Regions from separate parts of the Gordonia sp. SL306 genome, predicted to be linked through region 2. Evidence: riboswitches for the same ligand, from Rfam matches in the RefSeq annotation. Region 2 holds a riboswitch; each other region holds the start of a gene.
The links. A riboswitch is a leader RNA that binds a small molecule or an ion and turns the genes downstream of it on or off. The one in region 2 is predicted to bind thiamine pyrophosphate.

Region 1 (9,950 bases), 1.7 Mb from region 2:
GAGGACATGCCGCCGGGCCTGCAGCCCGAGATCGTGTACTACCTGATCGACGCGGCCGCGCACACGGACAGACTTCTCCGACGGCACGTGCCGCCCGTGTACGACGGCGACGCATTGTTCGTGACCGCCGATCCCGACGGCACCGCAGGCTCGACCGCGAAGTCGAGCTGGACGGGCCCCATCGCCGGGCATGTCGACGAACTCCGGGTCCGGTGCACGCACTGGGAGATGTGCTCCTACGCCGCGATGCGCGCCATCGGTCCGGCGGTCGAGGGATACCTCGGTCGATCCGAGCCGGCGCGCCGGAACGGACGTGCGACGCCATGAGCGACGTCGACCTGGCACCGGTGAACCACCGCGGCCGGACACCAGACGGCGCCCGGGTGTTGCGTGGCTCGGTGCGGGACAACAGACGCTCCCTGATCGCCTCGACCGCGCTCCTGTCGCTGCATCAGCTCTGCGAGGTGTCGGTCCCCGTCCTCATCGGTGTGGCAGTCGATCGCGCGCTCGGCCATGCCGACGTGGCATCGCTGGTCCGGTGGCTGACGGTCCTTGCCCTGGTGTTCCTCGTCCTGACCGTCGCGTATCGGTACGGCGCCCGGATCGCCATGACGGCGGCGCAGGGCGAGGCACACCGACTCCGCATGCGATGTGCGGCGACCATCGTCGGCGACACCCCGGCCACCGGTACGGAGCTGCGCGACGGTGAGATGCTGAGCATCGCCAACTCCGATGCCGACGAGACCGGGAACCTGCTCCGCTATGTGCCCCAGGCGGGTTCGGCCGTCGTGGCGCTGATCGCCTGCGCCGCAGTGCTCATCGGCATCGACACCACTCTCGGCGTCACCGTCCTGATCGCGGTCCCCCTGGCCCTCTCGGTGGTACAGCTCCTGTCGCCGTTCACAACGCGTCTCATCGGTGCGCAACAGCATCACATCGGCCGTTCCACCGCGCTCGCGACCGATCTCGTGACCGGGATGCGCACGCTGCGGGGCATCGGCGCACTCGACATCGCGTCCGATCGTTATCGGGAGGCCGACGGCCGGACCCGACTCGCGATGCGGCGCGCGGCCATCGGACACGGCGCGTTCTTCGGTGCCGCCACCGGCGTGACCGGTCTGATCGCGGTCGGGGTCGCCGCACTGGCGGGCTGGTTCGCGTTGTCCGACCAGATCAGCGTCGGCGCACTCATCACCGTCCTCGGTGTGGCCCAGTTCCTGACCGAACCGCTCGCGATCGCCGCGATGCTGCCCGGCCGCGTCGCGACGGCCCGCGCATCGGCCGAACGCATCTCGACGCTGACCGCCCGCCCTGCGTTCGCCGAGGAGACCGCCGGCCCCACCGACCACGACTCGACGACGGTGCCGTATCCGGGAGAGTTCGTGGCCGTGCGGTCCCCGGACTCCACCGCCGCTCGCGCATATGCGAGCACGATCGGTTCCGATCACCGATCCGACCTGCTCGTCGAACCACATTCGGTCGACCTGTTCACCGGGACGATCTGGTCGAATCTGGTCGTCGACCCACACGCTGCACCGCCCCGGGCCGCAGTCGTCGAGCTACTGCAGGCACTCGGCAGCCTGGACATCCTGAGCGGGGGCGGCATCGAGGCTCTCGACACCCCGGTCTCCGATCGCGGGCTGTCACTCTCCGGAGGCCAGCGACAGCGACTTGCGCTGGTGCGCGCCCTCATCCGGGATCCGGACACCCTCGTTCTCCACGATCCGACAACTGCCGTCGACGCCATGACCGAACGCGTCATCGCCGAGGCCGTGTACCGGCATCGGCACGGTCGGGGGGCGACCCGCTCGACGACCGTGATCACCAACAGTCCCGCGTGGCTCCGGGTGGCGGATCGTGTGGTCGCCCTTCCCGGGTGCGCCACGGAGCCCACGTCATGACAGCGCTGCGGGTCGCCGATCGAGCGGAGACCTCACGGTGGCTGTTCAGGGCCGTGCGGAGTCGGCCCATGCTGACCGCGACCGTCACGATGCTCTGCACGGTGACGGCCGTCTGTGCGGTGATTCCCGTACTCGCGCTCGGGATTCTGGTCGATCGGGTGAGCAGCCACGCGACCGCGGGATCGTTGATCCCGGTGGCGCTGCTGGCCGCGGGGGCCGCGGCCGTCGGTGGGCTGGCCGCCGGAGCGACCATGTATGTGGTGGCTCGCCTCGGTGCCGACGTCATCGCCGATCTGCGCGCCGAGGCCGTGGACGCCGCACTGCACCTCCCGCGTGCCGCCATCGAGAAGGCCGGCCGCGGCGACGTCCTCTCGCGCGTGAACAACGACGTCACCGTCATCAATCGTGCGGTCACCACGGTGATCCCGACAGTCGTGACCGCGGCGGCGCTCACCGTGGTCAGCGTGATCGCGATGGCCGGACTCGATTGGCGCCTGGGTCTCGCCGGCGCCAGTGCCATCCCGTTCTACATCGTGGCCCTGCGGTGGTACGTCCCCCGTTCGGCGCCCGTGTACGCCGCCGAACGCGTCGCCGCTGCCGAGCGCGCCCAAGCGATCGTCGAATCGGCGACCAGTCGCGACACCGTCCTCGCGTATGACCTGCAGACACGTGAGCTCGACCGCATCGAGGCGTCCTCGGCACGCACCCGCGACCTCGCGGTCTCGGTGTTCACCCTGTTCACCCGCCTGGTGGGCCGGGTGAACAGGGCCGAGTTCGTCGGTCTGGCAGCGATTCTCTCGATCGGCTTCTGGCTCGTCTCCACCGACAACGTCACCGTCGGGGCGACGACCGCGGCCGCCCTGCTCTTCCATCGTCTGTTCAACCCGATCGGGATGATCCTCTACAGTTCCGCGGAGTTGCAGCTGGCGGGCGCCGGGCTCACCCGACTGGTCGGCGTGGTCGAGACGAAGTCGTCGGCCCCCGATGTGGATTCCGCGGTCGATCCGCCCCTGTCACCGGTCCCCCAGTCGGGGGTGACCCTGCGCGACATCTGGTTCGGCTACACATCCGATCATGCGGTTCTGCGTGGTCTCGACCTCGACATTCCCCGGGGCCATCGACTCGCGCTGGTCGGCGCGAGCGGGGCAGGCAAGTCGACGGTCGGCGGCCTGATCGACGGCACCCTCGTGTGTGACCACGGAGAGATACGCACCCCCGCTGCCGCGCAGGTCTTCACCATCAGCCAAGACGTTCACGTGTTTGCCGGCCCCCTCATCGACGACCTGCGCCTGGCAGCGCCCGACGCCACCCGCGCAGAGGCCTTCGAGGCGCTGGCCACCGTCGGCGCCGACGGATGGGTGCGGACATTGCCATCCGGGATCGACACCGTCGTCGGCGAAGGCGGGTCCCGTCTCGGCGACGCCCGGGCACAACAGATCGCGCTGGCCCGTCTGGTGCTCGCCGACCCCGACATCGCGATCCTGGACGAGGCGACGGCGGAGGCCGACAGCGACCAGGCGGCCGATCTGGATCGGGCGGCCCTGGCGGCAACGGCGGGACGCACGACGTTGGTGATCGCCCATCGACTGTCCCAGGCGCTCACCGCGGATTCCGTCGCGATCATCTCCGATGGCGTCATCACCGAACACGGCCCTCCGGACACGCTCATCGGCGCGGGGGGCGAATTGACGCGGCTGTGGAACACCTTCCACAGCCGGCACCGAGGCCTCCACGATCCTTCCGGGCCGAACCGAGCGCTCCAGCAGACCATCACCTCCGACGCAAGGACTCACCGATGACCCGCACGACCTCACACAGCCATCGCTTCGATCCGACCGACATCGTCGACATCGGCGGAATCGGCTTCGGGCCGTCGAACCTCGGCCTGGCCATCGCCGTCTCGGAGCTCGACGACAGTCAGGTGACGCCGCTGACGGCCCGGTTTGTCGAGCGGCAGAGCACCTTCAGTTGGCATCCGGGAATGCTGCTGCCGCGCACCACCATGCAGATCTCCTTCCTCAAGGATCTCGCCACTCAGCGAAACGTGCGGAGCCGCTTCACATTCCTCAACTACCTTGCGCACCAAGGCAGGCTGGTCGACTTCATCAACCATCAGACCTTCTTTCCGTCTCGTCACGAGTTCCACGACTATCTCGAGTGGGCGGCGCAGTCCGTCGATGCCGACGTGCTGTACGGAACGAGTGCCATCGACGTCGAGATCGAGGACGATCACTTTGCGGTCCATCTCGACGGCAGGTATCCCGGCGTCCTCCGGGCTCGCAACCTGGTGGTCTCCACCGGGTTGTCGGCACGACTACCGGACGGGGTCTCGGCGTCGCGGCGCGTGTTCCACAACCACCGCCTGCTGAACCACCTGGAGGACATGCCACCGCTCCGGCACAACCGATTCGCGGTGATCGGAGCCGGACAGAGTGCTGCCGAGGTCGTCGAGTACCTCCACACCACATATCCGGAGGCCGAGGTGCACGCGGTCTTCGCGAAGTACGGATACACCCCCGCCGACGACAGCCCGTATGCCAACCGGATCTTCGACCCCGGCGCCGTCGACGATTTCCATTCGGCGCCGCCGGAATTCCGCCGCAGGCTGTTGGGTTATCACCGCGCGACCAACTACTCCGCGGTCGATCTCCCCCTGATCGAGGAACTCTACGGACGTGAGTATGCCGAGCGCGTGAGCGGGCACCGGCGACTCTTCATGCACGGTGCATCAGATCTGGCGGGAATCACCGAGACGCCCACGGGCGTCGATGTGACCGTGTCGCACGGACCGACCGGACTCACCGAAGTGTTGTCGTGCGACGCGGTGGTCTGCGCCACGGGCTTCCACCAGATGAACCTGCGGAGCTCCCTCGGCGGGCTCGCCGACCACGTCGTCACCGATCCCGAGGGTCCACGGGTCAACCGCGACTACCGTGTCGAGATGAACCGTGAGCTGCCGGGCGGCATCTACCTCCAGGGCGGCACAGAGCACACCCACGGGCTGTCGTCGTCGCTGCTGTCCAACGTGGCCGTGCGGTCCGGGGAGATCGTGCGCAGGATCGCCCGGGATCGCGTCGTCGCCCCGGCTCGCGACTGACGATCACGGTCGCGACTCAGGCGACCTTGGCAGCCGCCGCCGCCAGACGACTTGGCCCCAACTGTCAGTCAGGGCGCCCGTGAGTACCGGGCATTCGCCTAGGACTCCGGCGCGCCCGCTCGCCAGTACGCCTGTGCCTTCACACTCGACTTGCCCAGCCTGTAGTCGTTCTTGAACGAGGCCGATACCGCTCGGGTGGCCTTCATGTCGAGTGCGACCCAGCCGAAATGGCCCGTCGCGTCGAACGCCGCATCGCGAACGGCCTCGACCAGGGCATCTCCACCGCGGTCCCGCTTGATCCAGTTGATGGTGTCCTGGTCGCGAAGCCGCAACGGCAGCGACTTGTCGGACTCGTGCGCGTACTCGAACCAGACGGTGGCAGCGGTGGACGGATTCGGCGACGCCGAGATCGCGTCGAGCAGCGAGTTGATCGCGGGCAACGCGGCCGTGTCCCCGGCTATCAGCCAGCCGGCCGGTGCGGGCTCCGGAATGGCGAACTTGGACCCCATGAACGTCGACGAGATCGTGTCCCCGGGTTCCGCGGCCTCAGCCCAGCGGGTCGCCGCGCCGTCGTGGATCGCGAACTCGAGGTAGAACGAATCGGTCGCCGGATCCGGGTCGACCAGGGTATAGGCGCGCTGATGCAGCTTGCCGTGCTTGTTCTCGAACCAGATCCGGACCCACATGGTCGGGTGGACCGGACGGTCGGTGAGCAGGCCACCCCCGGTGAACCCGAGTCGGATGTACTCGTCGGTCACCTTCTCGTTGCTCGTGACCGTGAGCTCGTAATCGTCAGCGCCCAGCAGTTTGAGGACGGTCCCCTGCCAGCCGCGCGACTTCGTCTTCGTCATTTCCGCCATCTGGACGACCCCTCCTCGGAGAACAGCACAGCAATCACTGTCAGGGTAGCCTACGCTAATTATCTCGCCCACCCCTCAGGCGGAGGATCACGCGGGCGCGAGCGGCACCAGACCGGGATGGGCGTCGAGGTAGCTCTTGGTGAACGAGCACACCGGCCGCAGTCGGGCACCTTGGGCGCGGACGTAGTCGACGGCACCGCGCATCAGACGCGTGCCGAGTCCGTGACCGGTGTATTCGTCGTAGAGAACGGTGTGCAGGATGGTGATCGTCCGTTTGCCGTCCACGCAGTCGGTGCTGTATCCGAGGACGCCGACCAGGTCGCCGGCCACCCACAGCTCGAAGCGCTCCCGGACCGGGTTGTGCACGACCTGCGATATCTGCTGCAGGATTGCCTGCGCAGACTGCGGTGGCCGATATCGATGTTTCCGTTGCATGAGCCCCTCCGGCGCATCACGAGGGAACCCGATGACAGGACTCCCCTTCCCACCAGCGAGCTCGGGAACCGTTCTGTGATCCCGGTCACACACCCTACCCTACGATCCCGTAGGTATCGGGAAACCGGCGAAGGTTTTTCGCGTTGGTAAGCATCCGTGGCGCGAGTGTCACTGGTCGCCGTCGCCGGTCGGCACGTAGGGTGTCGGATAGGCCGATCGGCCGCACAATTGCACAACGCGGGGGCTCCCACGATCACCGGGGGCTGAGATGGCGACAGGCGGTCGCCGACCGCCCGAACCTGTCCGGATAATGCCGGCGTAGGGAGCCATCATGGGAACACCTGTATCCGAATCCGTCGTGACCACCGGTCCGATCGAGGGCAGCCGTAAGCACTACCGCGAACTCGATCACCTGCGGATTCCCCAGCGGCGCATCGAACTCACCAACGGTGAGCACCTCGACGTCTACGACACGTCCGGCCCGTACACCGACGCGACCGCGACGATCGACGTCGAGCGCGGACTGACACCCACCCGGGATTCCTGGCACCGTCCGGCAGCGATCGACGGTGCATCGACCCAGCTCGCGTGGGCACGTGCAGGCATCGTCACCGACGAGATGCGGTTCATCGCCGCTCGCGAGGGCGCCGACGAGGAGCTCGTCCGCCACGAGGTCGCCGTCGGCCGAGCTGTGATCCCGGCCAACCATCGTCACCCGGAATCCGAGCCGATGATCATCGGCAAGGCGTTCGCGGTGAAGGTGAACGCCAACATCGGCAACTCCGCGGTCACCAGCTCGATCGCGGAGGAGGTCGAGAAGATGGTGTGGGCCTCGCGCTGGGGAGCCGACACGATCATGGACCTGTCCACCGGCAAGGACATCCACACGACCCGCGAGTGGATCCTGCGGAACTCGCCGGTTCCGGTGGGCACCGTGCCGATCTACCAGGCGCTCGAGAAGGTCAGCGGCGACCCCACCAAGCTGACGTGGGAGATCTACCGCGACACCGTGATCGAGCAGGCCGAACAGGGCGTCGACTACATGACCGTGCACGCGGGAGTGCTGCTGCGTTATGTGCCGCTGACGGCACGCCGGGTCACCGGCATCGTCTCGCGCGGCGGATCGATCATGGCCGCCTGGTGCCTCGCGCACCACGAGGAGTCGTTCCTCTACACCCATTACGACGAGCTGTGCGAGATCTTCCGACGCTACGACATCACCTTCTCCCTGGGCGACGGTCTGCGGCCGGGATCGATCGCCGACGCCAACGACGAGGCGCAGCTCGCCGAGCTCCGGACGCTCGGCGAGCTGACGAAGATCGCGAAATCGCATGGCGTGCAGGTGATGATCGAGGGTCCCGGCCATGTCCCGATGCACAAGATCGCGGAGAACGTGCGGCTCGAGGAAGAGCTCTGCGAGGAGGCGCCGTTCTACACACTCGGTCCGCTGGCGACCGACATCGCGCCCGCCTACGACCACATCACCTCGGCGATCGGCGCAGCACTCATCGCGCAGGCCGGAACCGCGATGCTGTGTTACGTCACGCCGAAGGAGCATCTGGGACTGCCGAACCGCGACGACGTGAAAGTCGGTGTGATCACCTACAAAATCGCCGCCCACTCCGCCGACCTCGCCAAGGGCCACCCCGGAGCGCAGGAACGTGACGACGCGTTGTCCAAGGCACGCTTCGAGTTCCGTTGGACCGATCAGTTCAACCTCGCGCTCGATCCGGACACCGCCCGCGAGTACCACGACGAGACGATGCCCGCAGAGCCGGCCAAGACGGCTCATTTCTGCTCGATGTGCGGACCGAAGTTCTGCTCCATGCGGATCTCCGCGGACGTCCGCACCTACGCCGAGGAGAACGGGCTCGTGACGGCCGAGGACATCGACCGCAAGATCGCCGAGGAGATGGCCGCGAAGTCGGCGGAATTCGTCGAGGCAGGAAAACATGTCTACCTGCCGCTCGAGGCGACGACCGGAGGTTCTGCCGCCAGATGAGTGACGATCTCGGACTGCCCACCGCCGCACCGGGTGTCACACCGGCGCGCGTCCTGACGATCGCGGGGTCGGACTCGGGCGGCGGTGCCGGCATCCAGGCCGATATGCGCACCTTTGCGTTGCTCGGCCTGCACGCGTGTGTGGCGGTGACCGCGGTGACCGTGCAGAACTCGTTGGGAGTCCAGGGATTTCAGGAAATCGAGCCGGAGACGGTCGCCGCGCAGATGCACAGCGTGGTCACCGACATCGGGGTCGGGGCAGCCAAGACGGGCATGCTCGCGTCGGCGCCGATCATTGAGGCGGTGGCCGGCGCGTGCATCGACCTGGACATCGGACGCGACGGCGGTGTCCCGCTCGTCGTCGACCCGGTGTGCGCGTCGATGCACGGCGATCCGCTGCTGGCCACCGAAGCCCTGGACACGTTGCGGTCGAAGCTGATCCCGCTGGCGACGGTCGTCACGCCGAACCTCGACGAGGTCCGCCTGATCACCGGGATCGACGTGGTCGACGCGACGTCCCAGCGCGCGGCGGCCCAGGCCCTGCATGACCTCGGAGCGCAGTGGGCTCTGGTGAAGGGCGGACACCTGCGATCGTCCGAGCACAGTCCCGACCTGCTGTTCGACGGCGACGAGTTCCATGAGTTCGTCCACCCGAGGATCGCCACGACCCACGATCACGGGGCTGGCGACACCTTGGCCGCCGCCATCGCGAGTGCCCTCGCCCACGGCTATTCGGTGCCCGACGCCGTATCGTTCGCCAAGCGATGGGTCACCCGCGGGCTCGAATCCGCCTACCCTCTCGGCGCCGGACACGGTCCGGTGAACCCGCTCTGGCGGGTCAGCCGCCGCTGACCGCCCACCCTGTCCACGGCCCGCGCCGCCCCGCCCCGCCGACAGCAACCCAATTTTCGCCGACAGCAACCGGGATCGCGTCGAGAGCAACCGCAATCTCGCCGACAGCAACGCGAATCTCGTCGAGAGCAACGTGCCCACCAGAGCGCAACGGAACCCGGATATCGCTCCGACACCTCGGCGCGTTGCTGTCAGCAGGATTCGTGTTGCTGTGGGCGGGGATTCGTGTTGCTGTCGACGCGATTCGTGTTGCTGTCGGCGGGAGGGCGGTTGCTGTCGGCGGCGGGGCGGGGCTACTTCTGCCAGCCCACGTCCTCCACCGGACCGATGTAGAACTGTCCGGCGCCGTAATTGGCGAGCTTCTCCTTGACCGCGATCATCGCCGGGCCGTTGAACAGCGGTAGATCGGAGTACTGGCCGAACGCCTGCCGTTCCACCTTGTTGCCTGCGGAGATCTGTGCCATCGGCTCCGGGATCTGTGCCACCCGGGCGATCTCGGCATCGAGTTCCGGAGAGCCGGCACCGGCCTTGTTCAGCTGCGATCCCTCGCACCAGGTCTGGCAGAGGTAGGCCATCCCGAACGGGTCACTGGACGAGAAACCCATCAGGAACAGATCGAACTCCTTGTTGACGACGACCTTCGAGAAGTCCGACGACGGTCGCTGGGAGATCACCACATCCACCCCGATCTGCTTGAGGATGGCCTGAAATGCACGGCCCAGATTCTGGATGGCAGGCGAATCGGAGAGGATCGGCAGTGTCAACGACAGTCGCCGACCGTCTTTCGTCCTGATGCCGTCGTCG
Region 2 (9,950 bases):
GGGCCGACGTGAGGCGTTGTGGTGGTCCCTCGATGGCCCACTCGTCGCCGACCATGCGCGCGTAATGCTCGAGGATGGGCCGTAATGCCATGTGCGCCGGGCGTTTCGCGGTGGCGAGGGCGCCGACGCCGACGTTGAGCAGGTTGTCTCCCGCGGCGCCGAGGGGGAACACCCATCCGTAGCCGGGCAGAAGTGCGCCGTCGGGGCCGCGGAGTTCGAGGTGTGAGCCCATCCAGTTGTCGTCGGCGCGCCCCGACCTCACGTAGGCGCGGGCGGCCACCCCGTAAGCGGTGTCGCGATGCCATTCGCGCCCGAGGGCCTTGCCGAGTCCGGATCGCACGCCGTCGGCGACGATCACGTCGCCCACCGCGATCGACCGGGCGCCCTCGACGGTGTCGATGACCACCTCGGCGATCCGGCCGTCGCGCATCGTCACGTCGACCGCCTTTGCTCCCTGGACCATCCGTGCGCCCCGCGCCACCGCGAGGGCACGGATCTCCTCGTCGAGTTCGACGCGGGAGACGGCGCTGCCGAAGGAGGGGAAGCGACCCGAGGGCCACCGGATCTGCTGCGAGGCGCCCCAACCGTGCAGGGTGAGTCCGTCGAGGCGCGGCCGGTCGTCGAGAAAGCGGCCGAGACCGAGGTGATCGAGCTCGGCGACCGCACGCGGGGTCAGTCCGTCTCCGCAGGTCTTGTCGCGGGGGAACGTGGCCGCATCCAGCAGGACCACGTCGCGTCCTGCCGTCGCGGCGTGCGCGGCCGCGGCGGATCCTCCGGGCCCGGCACCCACGACGAGGACCTCGGCGCGCTGCGGTATCGGGGGCGGGGGTATGTCGCTACTCACCCGACCAGTATGTCGGCCCCGCTCAGCGACTAGGCTCGGCAGCAGGCCCCGAGAGCGACCGGCGGCCCTCGAGACCGACGACGAGATGGAGCGGTGGAACGCGTGAAGTCCACATTCGCCGGGCTGGACCTGGGCACCGACGAGTTCGCCGACACCGTGCGCGCATCGTTGGCGCAGGTCGAGGACCTGCTATTGACCGAACTGTCGTCAGGCGACGAGATCATGACGGAGGCGGCCACACATCTGGCCAAGGCCGGGGGCAAGCGGTTCCGCCCGATGTTCGCGATCCTGGCCTCGCAGTTCGGCGAACGACCCGGGGCGTCGGAGGTGATCACCTCGGCCACCGTCGTCGAGATGATCCACCTGGCGACCCTGTATCACGACGATGTGATGGACGAGGCGCAGTTGCGGCGCGGTGCACCCAGCGCCAACGCGCGGTGGACCAACAGCGTGGCGATCCTCTCCGGCGACTTCCTGTTCGCCCGTGCATCGCGGCTGGTGTCGACACTGGGCCCGGATGCCGTGCGGATCATCGCGGAGACATTCGCCGAACTGGTCACCGGCCAGATGCGCGAGACCGTCGGGGTCAGCGCGGGTGGCGACCCCATCGATCACTATCTGCAGGTGGTGTGGGAGAAGACCGGTTCGCTCATCGCGGCGGCCGGACGGTTCGGCGCGATGGCATCGGATGCGACGCCCGACCGTATCGAGCGGCTGTCGCGGCTCGGCGACATCATCGGCACCGCCTTCCAGGTGTCCGACGACATCATCGACATCAGCTCGGCGAGTGGTGACTCCGGCAAGACGCCGGGCACCGATCTGCGTGAGGGCGTGCACACCCTGCCCGTGCTCTACGCGCTGCGCGCCGACGATGCGGCATCCACGCGGCTACGCGAGCTCCTCTGCGATCCGCAGACCGGCGCGGCCCGTCCGGTCACGGACGACGCGGTGGTCACCGAGGCCATCGAGGTGCTGAACGCGTCGTCGGGCATGGTGGCCGCGCACGACCGTTTGCGCGCCTACGCCGACGAGGCGGAGGCCGAGCTCGCGCAATTGCCCGAGGGGCCCGCGCACACAGCGTTGTCGTCGCTGGTGCGGTACACGATCGACCGGACCGGGTAGCTCGGGGAACCTCAGGCGCGCATCTGTTCGTTCGGTATGTGAAGGACTTGGCGACGGGCGCCGGGTCGGATGCTCAGAACGAGGGACAGATGCACTTCAATGGCCTGAAGACGGCGGCCCTGATGGGGCTGATGTCGGCGATCATCGTCGGGATCGGGGCGCTCTTCCGCAGCCCGACCATCTTGCTGCTGGCGGTGCTGGCGGCAGTCGGCATGAATGCCTACGTCTATTTCAACTCGGCGAAGCTCGCGCTGCGGTCGATGCACGCGCAGCCGGTGACCGAGGTCGAGGCTCCGGTGCTGTACCGGATCGTCCGCGAGCTCGCGACGACGGCCCGCCAGCCGATGCCGGCGCTCTACATCAGCCCGACCGAGTCGCCGAACGCGTTCGCCACCGGCCGCAATCCCAAGAACGCCGCCGTCTGCTGCACCGCGGGCATCATGCGTCTGCTCGACGAGCGGGAACTGCGCGCGGTGCTCGGCCACGAGCTGTCGCACGTCTACAACCGCGACATCCTGATCTCGTCGGTGGCCGGTGCGATGGCGTCGGTCATCACCGGCCTGGCGAACTTCGCGTTCTTCTTCGGCGGCGGTAACCGCGACGGGAACGGACCCGGCATCCTGGGCGTGCTGATGATCAGCCTGCTCGGGCCGCTGGCGGCCTCGTTGATCAAGATGTCGGTGTCCCGCTCGCGTGAGTACCAGGCCGACGAGTCGGGCGCGGAACTCACCGGCGATCCGCTGGCCCTGGCCTCGGCATTGGCAAAGATCAGCGGCGGGATCGATCAGGCGCCGCTGCCACCGGACCCGAAGATCGAGTCGCAGTCGCACATGATGATCGCCAACCCGTTCCGAGGCGGGAACGTCGCGAAGATGTTCTCGTCCCACCCGCCGACACCCGACCGCATCGCACGGTTGCAGGAGATGGCGAGGCGTTCGGGCCGAGGGTGAACGGCGCCCGTAGCGCTAGTCCTTGACCAATCCGCCGTCGACGACAAGGTTCTGACCGGTGACCGCCCGCGACCACGGCGACGCGAAAAACAGTACGGCATCGGCGAATTCGTCGGGTGTCGTGACTGTTCGCAGGGGCGTGCCCGCGGCGATGGCGTCGAAGACCGCAGTCGGGGTGGCGGCGCTGGCATCGGTGGTGCGCAAGAGTCCACCGGACACCATGTTGACGGCGATGCCGTCGGGACCCAGGTCCGCGGAGGGCGTTCGGGTCAGTGCGAGAAGTGCGGCCTTCGCGGCGGTGTAGTCGTGATAGGGGACGACGGGATTCTGCACCAGGTTGGTGCCGATGTTGACGATGCGGCCGAATCCGGCCGACCGCATGTCGCCGAGGACCGCCTGCGTGGTGTTGAGCGCGGCCGCGACGGTTCCCCGGAACTGGGCGTCGAAGGCCGGCCAGTCGATGGTGTCGGGCTTGGCGCGGTCGTCGCCGTTGAACGAGAAGTCGGCCAGCGCATTGTTGACAACGGTGCAGACCGGCGCGCCGAAGTGTTCGCGGGCCCGTGCGACGAGGTCGAACACCGCGTCGCGGTCGGTCGCATCGGCGCCCAGGGCCACCGCCCGCCCCGCGCCACCGAGTTCATCGACGAGCTCGGCCGCGGCCGAGGCGCTGCGGTGAAAATTGATGACCAGCCGGGCACCTTGTGCGGCAAAAGCTTTGGTGATCGCGGCGCCGAGGCCCCGGGCGCCGCCGGTGACCAGGACGATCTGCTCGGAGAGTGCAGGAGCGAGCGCATTCATGTGGACATCCCTTCGCCAGTGCTAACTGGACAGGTTCGGCGGGTGTGGTCTCAGCCGCCGGTGCGGCACCCCGTGTCGTGTTTCATCAGATCATGCGCCCGCGCGAGCACCCGACGCAGGCACACACGTCTAGGGTTGGACACAGGCAGGCGCCCAATCGGGCTCTGCACATCGGGCGGGCGGAAGCAGGAGACCGATGAGCAACAGGGGTCCAGACGGTATCCGGATGTCGGAGTACCCCCATCCGTCGCACCTGATCCTGCACCTGAGTGACACGCATCTGGTCGGCGATGCCGGCCCGCTGTACGGTGCGGTCGACAGCGAGGTGACACTGCGGCAGATCCTCGCCGAAGTCGAGGCTTCGCATGTGCGCCCCAATGCGCTGCTGTTCACCGGCGACCTCGCCGATCGGGGAGAGGCCGCGGCCTATCGGAAGTTGCGGTCGATTGTCGACGAAGTCGCAGAATCCATTGGTGCGCAGGTCATCTGGTCTATCGGAAACCACGATGATCGAGCGCATTTCCGGTCGGAGCTTCTCGGCGAGGCGCCCTCGGTGGCACCGATCGATCGTGTCTACGACATCGACGGTCTCCGTCTCGTCGCTCTCGACACCTCGGTGCCGGGGAGCCATCATGGCGAAATCGCCGAGGATCAACTGGAGTGGCTTGCGGCCGAACTCTCGGTGCCCGCGCCACACGGCACCATCCTGGCCATGCACCATCCGCCGGTCCCGTATGTACTCGACCTCGCGGTTCTGGTGGAGTTGCGCGACCAGCACCGACTCGCCGACGTTCTGAGGGGCAGCGACGTGCGCTCCATCCTCGCCGGCCACCTGCACTACTCGACGACCGCGATGTTTGCCGGTATTCCCGTCTCGGTCGCGTCGGCCACCTGCTACACGCAGGATCTCACCGGCCCGGCGGGGGCGTTGCGTGGCCGTAACGGAGCCCAGGGCTTCAATCTGGTGCACGTCTATCCGGAAACCGTCGTTCACTCGGTGGCCCCGGTCGGCGACTACGACACGGTCGGTGAATATGTGAGCTCGGCCGAGACCGAGCGGCGGCTGAACGAGGCGGGCGTCCGCATACCCGGCTCGAGACGGCCGCTCAGACGTCTTCCCAGGGTGCCGGGATCGGGAAGTAGTTCTGCAAGAAGTGGGTGACCTTCGTGGCGCGCACGTCCAGGTCGACATCGGGTGTGCTGCCGTCGTTGAGGCAGAAGAAGTCCATCGACCGCTTCGTCAGGAGTGAATCCATCTGTCGGAGGCCGGATTTCGACGTGGTGTCGACGTATTTGACCTTGGCTGAGCGCTGCACCACCGCGCGGCCGCTCATGAGCGCGTAATAGTGATAGAGAGAGTTGGTGACCGAGATGTTGGTCTCCGCCCGAAAGGTGCTGGCCGCGGTGGCCGCGAACTCGGCCGGGAACTTGGCCTCCATCTCCGCCATCACGCTCTTGCGCAGGGGCGTCGCCGCATGCTCGAGATGGCGGGTGGTGACCAGGCCGAACCGATCTCTGAGGAGCCCGCGATTCACCCGCGCCGAATTCTCGAATCCGCTGCGCTGATCGTTGTTGGAGCCCAGTCCGATTCGGATCGGTGCCTCGATGAACATGCTCACTCCGCCGGGGGAGAAGAACATCTGCGGGCTCACGGAACGACCGAAGAACATGTCGTCGTTGGAGTACAGGAAGTGTTCGGCGAGACCGGGAATGCGGTGCAACTGTGACTCGACCGCCTGCGAATTGTGGGTCGGCAGGACCGACGGATCTGCGAAGAACTCCTCACTGCGCACGAACGTCACCCGCGGATCATCGGAAAGCCATGCAGGTTTCGGTGAGTCCGTGGCGATGAAGATCCTCCGGATCCACGGGGCGTACATGTGGACACTGCGCAGCGCATACCGCAACTCGTCGATCTGGCGGAACCGGGCCTCGGAATCGTCACCCTCGCCGACCACGTGGCTCTGCATCCTCTTGGCGCGCTGAGCCTGCCATTCCTGCGAGGACCCGTCCACCCAGGAGAACACCAGATCGATGTCGAACGTGACGTCGGAGGCCTGGTGGGCGAACATCTTCTCGAATGTCGGCCACGTGCGCCCGAACCTCTCGACCTCGCTGCGTACCGCCTCCCGTGACGAGACCGTTCGTCGTGTCAACGAATTGGCCACGGGCAACAGGAGATCGTCGCCTGCCGTCGTCCACAATTCGATCTGCACTCCGGTCGCCGCTCCGAACGTCATGCCGCTGGCGAGGTGGACGCGTGGGCGGAACAGGCGGAACACGCGGGCTTTGCGGTGCGTCGACAACGCGCCGTCGGCGACGAGGACCGGCCTGGCCCGTCCCGCACCCACGGTCTTGGCATAGAACGGATGATCCGCGCACGCTGTGGCCAACGCCGACCTGAAGCGCTTGCGCAGCGCCCAGTCGATCGCCAGCACGGGACGTTCATCGTTCCCGCGAACCAGCAAGTAGCCGATCTCGGCCCGGTCGAGGACGTCACGCAGGAAGAGAAGATCCTCGACCATCGCTTCGTGGGGTGTGGTGCTCGTGTTCACCAATGCGAGGCGGCCGTTGAATCGGACCACATCGGGATCGCGTGGCTTGGTTTCGGCGGGGGTCGTCGCACGCACAGCGATGTGAAGGGATTCCTGCTGGGGTGCACGGAGGACGTCGATCGGGGCGGGGGAATTGGTGATGGTGGCCTTCCGGGTGCTCGCCGCAACCGCGACATCACCAGTCTAGTCCCAGGTCAGGGACTGCCCGTCGGCCCGTCGTCCTAGCGGCGGGCAGGCGCGATGCGATCGAGCACGGCGACCTCCTCGGCGGTCAGTCGGAGTCCGCCGGCCGCGACGTTCTGTTCCAGGTGGACTGGGTTGCCGGTGCCCGGAATCGCGAGCACATGGGGGCCGCGCTGCAGGGTCCATGCCAGTCGGATCTGCGCCGGGGTGGCGCCGTGCGCTTCGGCAATGGCGGCGATCTCGGCCTCGCCGGTGCTGTCGGGTCCTTCAGAGGAGGCCCAGGTTGAGGTGGCCACGGCGAAGAACGGCACGAATGCGATGCCGTGTTCGAGGCACAGCTCGAGCAGGGCGTCGTCGGCGCGGTCGGTGAGACCGTATCGGTTCTGCACACTGACCACCGGCGTGATGGTGATCGCCTCGGTCAGTTGGTCGGCCGTGATATTGGAGATGCCGATGTGGCGCAGCAGACCAGCATCACGCAGTTCGACCAGCGCGCCGAGGTGGTCGGCCAGTGACCCCTCCATCTTGTCCATGGTCGTTCCCCAGCGCAGATTGACCACGTCGAGCTGGTCGAGGCCGAGCTGACGGATGTTCTCCTCGACCTGACCGCGCAACTGGTCGGGACGTCCCATCGGCTCGAACTCGCCGTCCCTGGACTGACTCGGTCCGACCTTGGTGGTGATCACGAGATGATCCGGGTAGGGCTGCAAGGCGGTGCTGATCAACTCGTTGGAGGAGCGCGTCGGTGTGAAGTAGAAGGCGGCGGTGTCGATGTGGTTCACGCCGAGCTCGATGGCCCGACGGAGAACGGCGAGCGCATCGTCGCGGCTCCGGGGCGCTTCCCAGGGCATACCGCCCAGGCGCATGGCGCCGAGGCCGACGCGGTTGACGGTGCGGTCGCCCAGCTGCCAGGTTCCGGCGGAGTCGGCGATGGGGATGGTGGCTGTGGATGTCGAATCAGTGGTCATGGAATCCAGCATGGCTCCGCCGACGACGACCGGGCAGTCGATGGCAACAAGCTGCCACGGCTGCGCAGACAGGCGTGTCCGGCGCACAATCGAGGGTATGCACAGCACTGATTCCGTCACCGTGGTGCGTGGCGAGGAGGAACTGTTCGCGCGGACGGCGCACCTGTTCGCGTCGGCCGCCGAGGTGGTGTGTGCAGCCAACGACCTGTGGACCTTCGCATGGTCACACGGCGCGGGGGAGCTCGCGGACACGGCCGCACAGCAGCGCAGGCCCGATCAGCGTGTTCGCAAGATCTACCAGGCCGGGACATTGCTCGACCCCGTGGCGGCACACGAGTTGGCCAAACGTCGGGACCAGTTCGGCGCGGAGATCCGAGTCACCACCGACGAGATCAACGAGACGATCATCCTCGATCGTCGGCTGGTCATCCTCGCAGGCGATCGGACCGCAGGCGGACGCAGTTACAGCGTCATCACCCAGGCTGCCACCGTGCAGGGGGTGTCGTCGCTGTTCGAGGCGGCATGGCGGTCGGCGACCGAGCTCGCCACCTTTGACGCGCGGATCGCGGACATCCGTCGGCTCGCGCCGCAGGTGCTCGACCTGCTCTCCCGCGGAGTCAAGGACGAATCGGCCGCACGCAGCCTCGGCCTCGGTGTGCGTACCTACCGGCGCCGGGTCGCCGACCTGATGTCGGCGCTCGGTGCGCAGTCGAGGTTCCAGGCCGGTGTGCGGGCGCGCGAATTGGGCATCGTGTAGCGGGTGCGGTGATCTCGATACGCGGCTCCTTCGTCGCCGCTACTCGATCGGCGGATAGAGGTGGCGCGGCTCGCTCGGCGGAAAGGGGTGGCGCGGCTCGCTCGGCGGGAGGGGCGCGGCCCCAGGACCTCCGCTACCGGTAGTTCACGAACTGCAACGCGATCCCGAAGTCCTCGCCCTTGAGGAGCGAGATCACCGCCTGCAGGTCGTCACGCTTCTTGCTCGACACCCGGAGTTCCTCGCCCTGGATCTGGGCTTTGACACCCTTGGGGCCCTCGTCGCGGATCTTCTTGGAGATCTTTTTGGCGTGCTCGGAGTCGATACCCTCGACGATCTTGCCGCTGATCTTGAAGGTCTTGCCCGATGCGGCCGGCTCGCCGGCGTCGAACGCCTTGAGCGAGATGTCGCGGCGGATGAGCTTCTCCTTGAAGACGTCGAGGCCGGCCTGAGCGCGCTCCTCGGCGTCGGAGGTGATCACGATGTTCTCTTCGCCGGACCACTCGATTCCGGTGTTGGTGCCGCGGAAGTCGTAACGCTGTGACAGCTCCTTGGCGGCCTGGTTGAGGGCGTTGTCGACCTCTTGGCGGTCGACCTTGCTCACCACGTCGAACGATGAATCAGCCATGGGTCACACCCTATCGGCCCCGCCGTGAACTGCGTCCGGGTGCGGTGGTCGAACGACTGCGCACGCTCGGTACACAACTGCGCACAGTCGGCGGAAATGCGCCCGAGCCGCCACGAAGGAGACCGGGCCAGGACCCCGGAGGCGGCGCTGAGCAGCCGGTTTGCGTCGACACCGAGAGTTCGTTGTATTCTTCACGGCGTTGTTCTTACGGCCGGTCACCGGCCGGACGGACGGCACGGCAGGTTGCCCGAGCGGCCAAAGGGAGCGGACTGTAAATCCGTCGCGCAAGCTACATAGGTTCGAATCCTATACCTGCCACGACGTGGTCCACGCTGAACTCCGGCGCTCGCCACCGGTCGCTGACCAGCGATTTGGTGAGCGCCCACGTTGGTGTGTAACCTCGTTAAGGCTCTCGATTCAGCCGTTCGCGGCTGGGCCGGGCACGCCCCCTTAGCTCAGTCGGTAGAGCGTTTCCATGGTAAGGAAAAGGTCAACGGTTCGATTCCGTTAGGGGGCTCGCTGGACCTCCAGTCCACATGGCGGTGTAGCTCAGCTGGTTAGAGCGCACGACTCATAATCGTGAGGTCGAGGGATCGAGTCCCTCCACCGCTACACATCGGTGCCGACCAGCTCGGACCCGACACGCAAAGGGCATGCCGAGCCCGCCACGTACCACCCGAAAGAAGGCAACGAAGTGGCCTCCTCAACAGATGTTCGCCCCAAGATCACCTTGGCGTGCGAGGTGTGCAAGCACCGCAACTACATCACCAAGAAGAACCGTCGCAACGATCCCGATCGTCTCGAGATCAAGAAGTTCTGCCCGAACTGCGGCAAGCATCAGGCGCACAAAGAATCGCGCTGAGCGATCAGCAAAGTTTGGCAATTACGCGGGCTACCTCTGATGAGGTGGCCCGCAGCCATTACCGTGGCAAGGGGACTCCGTCACCGGACCCGGTAAGAGAATCAACAGCAGCACACAACCAGCGGTAGCAGGAGTTGTCCTTCACGCGACGCCTACCGCCGTGGACCACGCCCGAGCCCTCGTCGTACGAGGGACCGTCCACGAGATCCTGGCCATTTGCGGAGTGGCCGAGCAAAGGAGCGGCATCCGATGTCAGTCAGCGAGGCCGAGGTGCAGGAACGGATCG
Region 3 (9,950 bases), 640 kb from region 2:
GATGGCGCGGCGTCGCGACATGTGCGTCGCGAAAACGCAGATGTGGCGGGTCGAATCCGCCTGACGCCCCGTCCATCGGGCGCAGTTTCTCGCCGACCGTGCGCAGTTTCTCGCCGACCGTGCGCCGCATGGTGGTCAGTCGCACACTCGACGCGATTCTGTGCACGATGGACGCCGATCTGTGCACGCTCGGCGAGAAATCGGGCCCGGTCGACGGGCTACGCACGCGCCGGCGACGACGCCTGGGCCCAGAACCGCTTGGGCATCCGGCCCGCGCCTGCGGCGTACCGTCCGGCGATCACGGCGTGTCGCATCGCGGCCGCCATCCGCTCCGGGTCGTCGGCGCGGGTGACCGCCGACGCGAGGAGCACCGCGTCACAACCGAGTTCCATCGCCAGCGCCGCGTCGCTCGCGGTGCCGATACCGGCGTCAAGTACCACCGGAACCCGGGCCGCCTCGACGATCATCTCGATGTTGTGGGGATTCGCGATGCCGAGGCCGGTTCCGATCGGCGAGCCCAGCGGCATGACGGCGGCCACCCCGAGATCCTGCAGTCGCGCGGCGAGGACCGGATCGTCGTTGGTGTAGGCAAGCACTGCGAATCCGTCGTCGACGAGAGCCCTTGCCGCATCGACCAATTCGATCGGATCGGGCAGTAGCGTGCGCTCGTCGGCCACCACTTCGAGCTTCACCCAATGGGTTTCGACGGCCTCGCGCGCGAGTTGCGCGGTCAGCACCGCCTCGGCGGTGGTGTGGCAGCCGGCGGTGTTGGGCAGGATCGCGATGTCCAGACGTCGGAGCATCTCGATCATCCCGGTCCGGGACTCGGGACTCACCCGCCGCAGCGCCACGGTGGTCAACTCGGTACCCGACGCCACCAGAGCCCGTTCCAGCACAGCGAGATTGGTGGCACCGCCGGTGCCCATGATCAGGCGCGACGTCAACTCGCGGTCGGCGATCCGCAACGGTGCGTCGGCGGCCATGGCCGCGATCGGGCTATCCACCCTGCACCGCCGTCACGATCTCCACACTCGCGTCGTCGCGAAGCACTCGATCCCACCGGCCACGAGGGACCACCTCGCCGTCGATCGCGACCGCGATCCCGCGATCGGGTAGACCCAGTTTCGCGACCAGATCCCCGATCGATGCGTCGGGTGCGAGATCGGTCGCCTCGCCGTTGACCACAATCGTCATGATGGCTCCACTCCTTCCGTGGTGCTGCCGAGTTCGCCCGCAGCGACCCATCCATCCGTCAGCAGTTCGAGAACCTTGTCGGCGGTGTAGGGCGCCAACAGGATTCCGTTGCGGCCGTGCCCGGTCGCCACGACCGCCCGGTCGTCGACGCGCCGGATGATCGGCAGCCCGTCGGCGGTACCGGGCCGCAGACCCGCAGCGGCCTCGGCGAGCTGGTAGGTCCGCAAACCCGGCATCAGGTCGACGGCATCGGCGAGCAGATCGCTCACACCACCGACCTCGGGCGCCGGCTCACTCTCGTCCAGCGGCTCGTATTGGGTTGCGCCGACGACGACCCCGTCGTCGCGGGGTACGAGATAGACCTGCCGACCATGCATCCGGGCGCGGATCACGCGGGAGGGCTGGGCCACCGACCATCGCGTCCGACGCAGCCGCAGGATCTCGCCCTTCGCCGCGTGGAGTGCCACGTCGGGGACCAGCGAGCGTGTGCCCAGGCCTGCCGCGACCAGGATCTGGTCGGCGTCGACGTCGTCGAGATCGGTCACTCGCTCGTCGACGAAGCGCACTCCCGTCCCGACGAGGGCCTCGCGAAGTCGGGCCAGCAGCCGGCGATTGTCCACCGCGCCCTCCCCGACCGCCAGGTATCCGCTGTGCAGGCGTGAGCTCAGTCCCGGTTCGCGTCGACGGATCTCGGCGAGGTCGACCCGCCGCAGATCATCCTGCGAGCGGGGCGCGCGGGACCAGACGAACTCGGCGAGGTTCGCGAGATACTCGGCGTCTGCCGACGACGCTGCCACGAACAACGACTCGGTGGCGGCCATCACCGTCGGATCGCCCAGACGCGCCACCAGATCCGGCCAGCGTCGCACCGATGCCGCCGACAGCGCGAGCAGATCGTCCTCGCCGGGGTGACCTTCGCCGAGGGAGCCGAGCATGCCGGCGGCCACCCAGGCCGCCCGATCGGCGGTGCCCGCATCGTGGACCCTGACCCGGTGGCCTGCGTCGACCGCGGCGAGCGCACACGTCAGCCCGATGACGCCGCCGCCGACGACGGCGAGTGTCGGGCCAGGTCGGTCGATACTCAAGGGGTGACATCCTTCCTTCGCCGGCATTACCCGGATCAGGTCAAACGGTCAGCGGGGGTTCGGCCCGCACTCTCAGCCCGTCGTACCCCGGGCTCCCGTGTCTCGACGTCTAGCCTACCGTTGCGTCCGTGACACCGACTCGAGGCCCGAGATCCGTCCGCCTGTCATCGGCCCGGGTGTATCTGTGCACCGACGCCCGGCGCGAACGTGGCGATCTGATCGAGTTCGTCTCCGCAGCACTCGCCGGTGGTGTCGACATCGTGCAGCTACGCGACAAGGGATCGCCCGGTGAGGCGCGGTTCGGCACGCTGGAGGCCCGCGAGGAACTCGAGGTCCTCGCCAGGCTCCGCGAGGTGACGCGTCGGCACGACGCGCTGCTCGCCGTCAACGACCGTGCCGATGTCGCCGTCCTCGCCGATGCCGACGTACTGCACGTCGGTCAGGGTGATCTGCCCGCCGCCCGCGCCCGGCAGATCACCGGTCCCGACGTCGTGATCGGGCTGTCCACCCACGACGAGGTACAGATGCGGGCTGCGGTCGTCGACGACGACGTCGACTATTTCTGCGTCGGACCATGCTGGCCGACTCCGACCAAACCGGGCCGGGTCGCACCGGGACTCGATCTCGTACGGGCAGCGGCGGACGTCGATCCGCCCAAGCCGTGGTTCGCGATCGGCGGCATCGACACCGCTCGACTGCCCGAGGCCCGGGCGGCCGGTGCGGGTCGCGTCGTGGTCGTCCGGGCGATCACCGCCGCCGACGACGCCCGGGACGCCGCGGCGCAGCTCCGGACCGCGCTCACCCGCTGACGTCCGAAAGCCGGTTGCCGCGCCCCGGCGGGCGGGTCTATCGTTGTCGACATCATGTTGTGCATGAAGAGCATTCTCGTAACCCGCCGCAGCGGGGTCTGATCGACCGACCCCCCGCTGCGGGGTCGTTGCGCTCTCTGCTCGTCGGTCATCTTTCCTTCGACCGAAACGTAGACACGAGATGCACAGCCTTCATCTTTCTCAGCAACCCTGTTCGTGTGATGCACCCGATCCGTTCGCGCCCGACCCGTTCGCTCGCCGATTCGGATGCGACCTGCCCCGAGGCATGCGTGAGGAGGCAGCCGACATGACGTGGCAAGGATTCACCGACCGATACGCACCCACCGGCGCCATCCGGCTGGGCTCGCTGCGCATCGAGACCGGACGAGAGGACATGGTCACCTGCCACGCGACCATCGCCTTCGCCGACCGGATCATGTCACTGCAGGCCAGCGCCGTCGGACCGATCGGTGCGATGACGTCGATGCTCCACGACATCGGAGCGCCGATCCAGATCGTCAGCCTCCACCAACGCGAGGTCGGCGGCACCGTGACGACATTCCTGCTGTGTGAGTCCGACGACCGGCAGTGCTGGGCCTACGGCGACGGCGCCACGGGCGACGAGGCCAACGTCAACGCTCTGATCGCCGGCGCCAACCGGTTGCGGGACCCGATCAGCTCTGGGGCTATCAGCTCTGGGGGTCGAGAGCGCTGATGCGCTCTCGCAGTCCCGGCCACGCGTTCCCGAACGCCGGGTGCAGAGGCAGTTCCGCCACGTCGTTCTCGGGGACCCAGCGCAGTTCGGCGGATTCGAAATTGGCCACGGTGCGCACCGGCTCGTCGATATCCGCGATGACCGTGGTGTACGTCCAGCCGCTCGGCGCCTGATGGGTGACGAGCGCGGCAACCACGTGCAGGTCGTCTCCGCCGACACCGGCCTCCTCATGCGCCTCGCGGACGGCCGTGTCGATCGCGCTCTCGTGCGAATCGCGCGCGCCGCCGGGGAGCCCCCATGTCCCGCCCTGATGGGACCACACCGCACGATGCTGCAGCAGGATCGCCGTGGAACCGTCCGGCAGAGGTGCCCGCAACAGCAATCCGGCCGCCCCGTGGCGCCCCCAGTAGCGCGAACCGTCCGGATCGATCACCCATCCGTCGCCGTCTCCGCGCACCCTGCCTCCTGCCGTCGGTTTCCCGCCCAGTGACCCAGACCCTCTCCACGGTATGTGAGTTGCGCGACACAGGCCAGGGAAAGCCGGCGCGGATCGGCATCTCGATCACCCGGGGACACGGCCGCTCAAGTCGAGCCGGTCAGGACGACGAGGACTAGGGTTGAAACCGGTGAGGAACACCGATCCCGACCGGGAGGGAATCGTCGCCGATACCGGGAAAACCCGGTACCTGAAACGCGTGCGCTGCCCGGTGCGACACACAAGGTGGAGACTGTGAGCCCAACGCCGGCATGCCCGGCACTAGCGGAAAGCGACGCCGGAATCATGGAGAATTCGGAAGGACCGTGAGGTGACCGGCGACGTCTCGCATATGCGGACCGCGCTCACCCGCGCGGGCCGGACCATCCGACCCACTTCTTCCGCCCCGCCGATCCGGCAGGTACTCGCAGACCGACGGGATCTGGTCGCCGCCGCGCGCCAGCGCGCGCAGTCGCCACTGACCACTCTGCGACACTATGCGGTCACCAGCCCGGGCAAGCTCATCCTGATCCTGGTGATCCTGGCCCTCGCCTGCCTGACCGCCGGGCTGTACGCCTCCGACACCCTGGAGAAGCGCACCCAGACGCTGCAGGAGATGATCGACCGGACCGAGCCGCTCGCGGAGGCCTCGCAGGTCCTCTACAGCTCGCTGTCGATCGCCGACGCCGCGGCGAACTCGGCGTTCATCTCGGGCGGCCTGGAATCCCCCGAACTCCGCACGCGCTATTCCGATGCGCTGGCCACGGCGTCGTCGTCGTTGATAACGGCCGCAGGCACCACTCACGACCTCGCCGATTCCGAGAGCGCCACCGTCCAGCGGGAGTCCAACGCGGACCTGCGGACCCTGGCCATCAACATCCCGGCATACAGCGGACTCATCGAGACCGCGCGCACCAACAACCGGCTCGGCAACCCGGTGGGCTCCTCCTACCTGGGTCAGGCGTCGACGATGATGCAGGACAAGATCCTGCCCGCCGCGCAGCGGCTCTACGAACGTCGCTCCCGGTCGATCGCCGATCCGCAGAGCACCCTGACAGTCCCGCCGTGGGGCGTGTACGCCGCGCTCATCGTGCTCATCGTCGGCCTCGTCGCGACCAGCCGCTACCTCCAGAGACGGACCCGTCGCCGCTTCAACATCGGAGTGCTCGCCGCTCTCATCGCGGTGATCGTGGGCACGGTCTGGTTGTTGGCGTCGGGTCTCATGTCGGTTGCCGCGACCAACAACGCGCGCATCGACGGCGCCGAACCCCTCCGCGACCTCACGTCGGCGCGCATCATGACCCAGCAGGCCAGGTCCGCGGAAACGCTGTCGCTGGTGCGACGTGGCGATCAGGACGATCTGGACCGCACCTTCACCGACGCGACCACGAACATCGGCCGCACCCTCGACCAGCTGGGCAAGGATCGCGACGACTCCAGCGCGGTGTCGGCGGGACAGCTCTACAACGCCAACTACGTCCTGGCCCGCTGGAAGGAACTCGACGCGCAGGTCCGCTCGCAGATGAGTTCCGGCAATTTCGCGCGCGCCCGCGTGATGACGGTGGGCGACGGCCCCAATTCGACGGCGCAGGCCTACGGTGATCTGGATCGGGCGCTGGTCGACACGATCACCACCACCCGGCTCTCCTTCCGCGACGACATCAACACCGCGCAGCGGGTGCTCGGATACACCGGCACCGGCATCCTCCTGCTGACCCTGTTCGCCGGGGCCGCCGTGATCGTCGGCCTCATCCCGCGTATCCGGGAGTACCGATGAGGTGCCCGGGCGCACCCGCGAACCGACACGCCGACCGGATCGGCAGATACCGCATGCGATGGGTGCGGGCGGTGGTGGTCCTACTGTTCGTCTGCGTCGCCGCCACTGGTTGTGTGCGCTTTCCGGCCCCTCCGTCGCCGCCACCGGTCGCCTTCGGTGTGCAGCCCACCCCGCCGGGCGCGGAGACCGATGCCGCCCGCGAGCCCGCACCGAACTCCGAGACCTGCGATGCGACGGCCAGCCTGCGGCCCGGTCCGATGCCGGTACCCGCACAGATGCCGCAGCGCACCACCATGGCCGACATCCTCGGTCGCGGACGCCTGATCGTCGGACTCGACATCGGGAGCAACCTGTTCAGTTTCCGCGATCCCCTCACCGGTGACGTGCAAGGGTTCGACGTCGACATCGCCCGCGCGATTGCCCAGGCGATCTTCGACGACCCCAACACGATCGAGTACCGCGTGCTGAGCTCCGCAGAGCGCACCCAGGCCCTCATCGACCACAGCGTCGACGTGGTGGTGAAGACCATGAGCATCACCTGCGACCGTGTGAACGATGTCGCATTCTCCAGCCCGTACTACGTTGCTTCCCAACGTATTCTGTCCACCCGGACGTCCGGTATCGACGGCCCGGCGGCGTTGGCGGGCAAACGGGTCTGCTCCGCGCGCGGGGCCACCTCGATCGGCCGCATCCAGGCAATCCAGCCGCGGGCCAGGATGGTCACCACCACCACCTGGGCCGACTGCCTGGTGATGATGCAGCAGGGCCAGGTGGACGCGACCACCACCGACGACGCCATCCTCGCCGGCCTCGCCGAACAGGACCCGTGGGTGCAACTGGTCGGCCCGAGCCTCGGCGAGGAGTACTACGGCGTCGGCATCCCGAAGGGCCAGGACGACATGGTGCGCTTCGTCAACGGTGTCTTGAACGAACTGCGCGTCAGCGGCCGCTGGCAGCAGATGTACGATCACTGGCTGTCCATCCTGGGTCCGGGCAACGGACCGCCTCAACCCGTGTACCGCGACTGACCCGACGAGTGACTGCGAGATGAGCGAGCACCAGAAGCGCACCGACACAGCAACTCCCGCCGACGACGCGGGAGAGGTCGACCTGGGCACGCAGGCGGTCAGTCGCGACGAGCTGGTCGATGACGACCTCGACGTCGGGACCCAGGCCGCCGACCTCGCCGACCTCGATGTCCGCACCCAGGCGGCGGCGCCGGACTCGGGAAATACCCCGACGGATCGGGTCTCCGGGCGGTCGAGACCGACCATCCCCAGCGAGGGGTTCGCGGGGTTCGGTTCGTCCCGGCGCCTCATCCCCCGCAACCGGTCGATGGTGCACGACCGCCGGCTAGGCAGCGGTCTCGTCGAACTGCCCAAGATCACCGACATCGAGCCCGCCGACGCGGTGCTGACCCATCCGGTCATTGCCGAGCGCAAGCGAACCTGCTGGCGATGCGGAAAGCCGGTGGGGCGCAGCGCAGGACCAGGAAAGGGCGATCTCACGGGAGAGTGCCCGCATTGCGGTTCACGCTATTCCTTCGTGCCCGGACTCGCCCGCGGAACCCTGGTCGCCGACCAGTACGAGATCACCGGCGCGATCGCGCACGGCGGACTCGGCTGGATCTACCTCGCCATCGACCGCAACGTCTCGGACCGACCGGTGGTCCTCAAGGGCCTGCTGAACTCGTCGGATTCCGAGGCCCAGGCGGTGGCGGTCGCCGAGCGGCAGTTCCTGGCATCGGTCAACCATCCCGGCATCGTCAAGATCTACAACTTCGTCGAGCACGTGAACGAGTACGAGGATCGCTTCGGCTACATCGTGATGGAATACATCGGCGGCCAGACTCTGAAGCAGATGACGTCCGACGAAGGCAGTTCCACGACGAGCGGCCCGACGAGCGGCGGTCCCGCCGACAGCTCATCGACCGGTCCACGCGGGAACCACGACACTCACCTGCTGCCCGTCGAGATCGCCATGGCCTACATGCTGGAAGTACTTCCCGCCGTGGGATATCTGCACTCGGTCGGACTGGTCTACAACGACGTCAAGCCGGAGAACATCATGGTCGGAAGCGACGAGGTCAAGCTCATCGACCTCGGTGCCGTCTCCCCGATCAACGGGTACGGCCACCTGTACGGCACGCCCGGGTTCCAGGCACCCGAGATCGTCAAGACCGGCCCGCAGATCGCCACCGACATCTACAGCATCGGCCGCACGCTCGCCGCCCTCACCGTGGACATGCCCAAGGCGGACGGCCGCTACCTCGACGGCCTGCCGTCCCCCGACGAGAACTCGGTACTGGCCGACAACCCGTCGTATTACCTTCTGCTACAACGGGCCACGGCCATCGATCCGGCCGAGCGCTTCGCCTCGACCGATGAGATGACCACCCAGGTACTCAACGTCCTGCGCGAGATCGTCGCAGTGCACACCGGCGTCCCCCGCCCGTCGCTCTCGACGGTGTTCACGCCGCAGCGATCCACGTTCGGCACCGACCTGATGCTGGCGCCCGTCGACGGTTTCTTCGATCCAGATCAGGCCGCGTTCTACGACCCCGTCGACATCGCACGAGCCCTGCCCCTGCCCCTGGTCAATCCGCTCGATCCGGCTGCCGGACTGCTGACCTCGGCCGCGCTGTCGGATCCGCGCCAGACTCTCGACTCGATCCATGCGGCACGAGCCGACGGATTCGCCTCACTGCTCGGCAGGCCGACCGACAATCCTCATCCGTCACTGGAGATCGACCTCGCCGAGGCGCGCGCCCATCTCGAGCTCGACGACGTCGACACCGCACTCGAGCTGCTGCGTGATGTCTCGGCGCACCACGGGGATTCGTGGCGCATGCAGTGGTACATGGCGATCTGCGCGCTGATGAACGACGAGCCCGAGCTGGCCTATGAACGCTTCAGCGATGTGCTGCAGGCGATGCCGGGCGAGGTGGCACCCAAGCTCGCGGTCGCGGGGACGGCCGAACTCATCGGACGATGGTTCTCCGACGAGAACTCGTCGTCGGACCAGCACGGCAGGCGTATCACCGAGTTGTTCGACATCGCCGCGCACCATTACCACGACCTGTGGCTCACCGATCACGCGATCGTCACCGCCGCATTCGGTCTCGCCCGCCTGGCGGTCGCCGCCGGCAAGGTGGACGAGGCGATCGAGCCGCTCGACGAGGTGCCACCGACGAGCAGGCACTTCAACACCGCCCGCGCGACAGCGGTACTCGCGCTGGTCCACGGCAGGCCGATGAGCACCATCACACGCGAACACATCGTCGAGGCGGCACGACGGGTCGGGGTGATGCCCGACAGCGAGCCCCGCAAACAGCGCCTGCTGCTCATCGTGCTCGGCACCGCACTCGGCTGGGTCCACGAGAACCCGGACATGGACCCGGACCTCCAGCCCACCGTGCTGCTCGGGTACCCGTTCACCGAACCGGGACTGCGCGCCGGTACCGAACGTTGCCTGCGCGGACTGGCGAGGCAGACGCGTGTCAACCGGGACCACCGGTTCATGCTGATCGATCTGGCGAACTACGTACGGCCCGACACACTCTTCTGATCGGCCGGCGGGTCGCCGGGACTAGAGCTCGGCGACGATCTCTGCCGACTGCCGCGCGATCGCCAGCTCCTCGTTGGTGGGGACGACCAGCACGTCGACCTTGCTGCCATCGGCCGAGATGCGCCTGGCCTGCTTGGTACGCACCGCATTTCGTTCGTGGTCGACGATGATGCCGTAGTTCTCCAGGTTCGTGAGCGCATCGGCACGGACCGTCACGGCGTTCTCCCCGACCCCGGCCGTGAACGTGATCGCGTCCACCCTCCCGAGCTCGATCATGTACGCGCCGATATACCGTCGGAGCCGGTGGATGTAGACGTCGTAGGCCTTG

Region 1: another riboswitch for thiamine pyrophosphate. It lies ahead of thiC (phosphomethylpyrimidine synthase ThiC); the one in region 2 lies ahead of OVA31_RS05595 (3-oxoacyl-ACP reductase).
Region 3: another riboswitch for thiamine pyrophosphate. It lies ahead of thiO (glycine oxidase ThiO); the one in region 2 lies ahead of OVA31_RS05595 (3-oxoacyl-ACP reductase).

The regions. Positions count from the first base shown of each region.
Region 1 covers NZ_CP113063.1:2,984,338-2,994,287, reverse strand. Annotated here, with positions in the region: gene OVA31_RS13680 (amino acid adenylation domain-containing protein) at 1-327, shown strand, start outside; gene OVA31_RS13675 (ABC transporter transmembrane domain-containing protein) at 324-1,901, shown strand; gene OVA31_RS13670 (ABC transporter ATP-binding protein) at 1,898-3,700, shown strand; gene OVA31_RS13665 (lysine N(6)-hydroxylase/L-ornithine N(5)-oxygenase family protein) at 3,697-4,998, shown strand; gene OVA31_RS13660 (siderophore-interacting protein) at 5,097-5,858, opposite strand; gene OVA31_RS13655 (GNAT family N-acetyltransferase) at 5,946-6,293, opposite strand; TPP riboswitch at 6,521-6,635, shown strand; gene thiC (phosphomethylpyrimidine synthase ThiC) at 6,625-8,295, shown strand; gene thiD (bifunctional hydroxymethylpyrimidine kinase/phosphomethylpyrimidine kinase) at 8,292-9,146, shown strand; gene OVA31_RS13640 (ABC transporter family substrate-binding protein) at 9,440-9,950, opposite strand, start outside.
Region 2 covers NZ_CP113063.1:1,241,435-1,251,384, reverse strand. Annotated here, with positions in the region: gene OVA31_RS05610 (geranylgeranyl reductase family protein) at 1-844, opposite strand, end outside; gene OVA31_RS05605 (polyprenyl synthetase family protein) at 947-1,966, shown strand; gene htpX (zinc metalloprotease HtpX) at 2,056-2,916, shown strand; gene OVA31_RS05595 (3-oxoacyl-ACP reductase) at 2,932-3,714, opposite strand; TPP riboswitch at 3,705-3,797, opposite strand; gene OVA31_RS05590 (phosphodiesterase) at 3,911-4,876, shown strand; gene OVA31_RS05585 (stealth family protein) at 4,821-6,239, opposite strand; gene OVA31_RS05580 (oxidoreductase) at 6,491-7,420, opposite strand; gene OVA31_RS05575 (hypothetical protein) at 7,518-8,177, shown strand; gene OVA31_RS05570 (YajQ family cyclic di-GMP-binding protein) at 8,311-8,802, opposite strand; tRNA gene OVA31_RS05565 (tRNA-Tyr) at 9,040-9,120, shown strand; tRNA gene OVA31_RS05560 (tRNA-Thr) at 9,247-9,319, shown strand; tRNA gene OVA31_RS05555 (tRNA-Met) at 9,341-9,414, shown strand; gene rpmG (50S ribosomal protein L33) at 9,497-9,664, shown strand; gene OVA31_RS05545 (fused (3R)-hydroxyacyl-ACP dehydratase subunits HadA/HadB) at 9,914-9,950, shown strand, end outside.
Region 3 covers NZ_CP113063.1:1,884,406-1,894,355, forward strand. Annotated here, with positions in the region: gene OVA31_RS08595 (DUF1330 domain-containing protein) at 1-64, shown strand, start outside; gene OVA31_RS08600 (thiazole synthase) at 219-983, opposite strand; gene thiS (sulfur carrier protein ThiS) at 997-1,194, opposite strand; gene thiO (glycine oxidase ThiO) at 1,191-2,306, opposite strand; TPP riboswitch at 2,275-2,388, opposite strand; gene thiE (thiamine phosphate synthase) at 2,408-3,088, shown strand; gene OVA31_RS08620 (hypothetical protein) at 3,396-3,803, shown strand; gene OVA31_RS08625 (NUDIX hydrolase) at 3,778-4,260, opposite strand; gene OVA31_RS08630 (hypothetical protein) at 4,610-6,055, shown strand; gene OVA31_RS08635 (glutamate ABC transporter substrate-binding protein) at 6,052-7,083, shown strand; gene OVA31_RS08640 (serine/threonine-protein kinase) at 7,103-9,622, shown strand; gene OVA31_RS08645 (acetate kinase) at 9,644-9,950, opposite strand, start outside.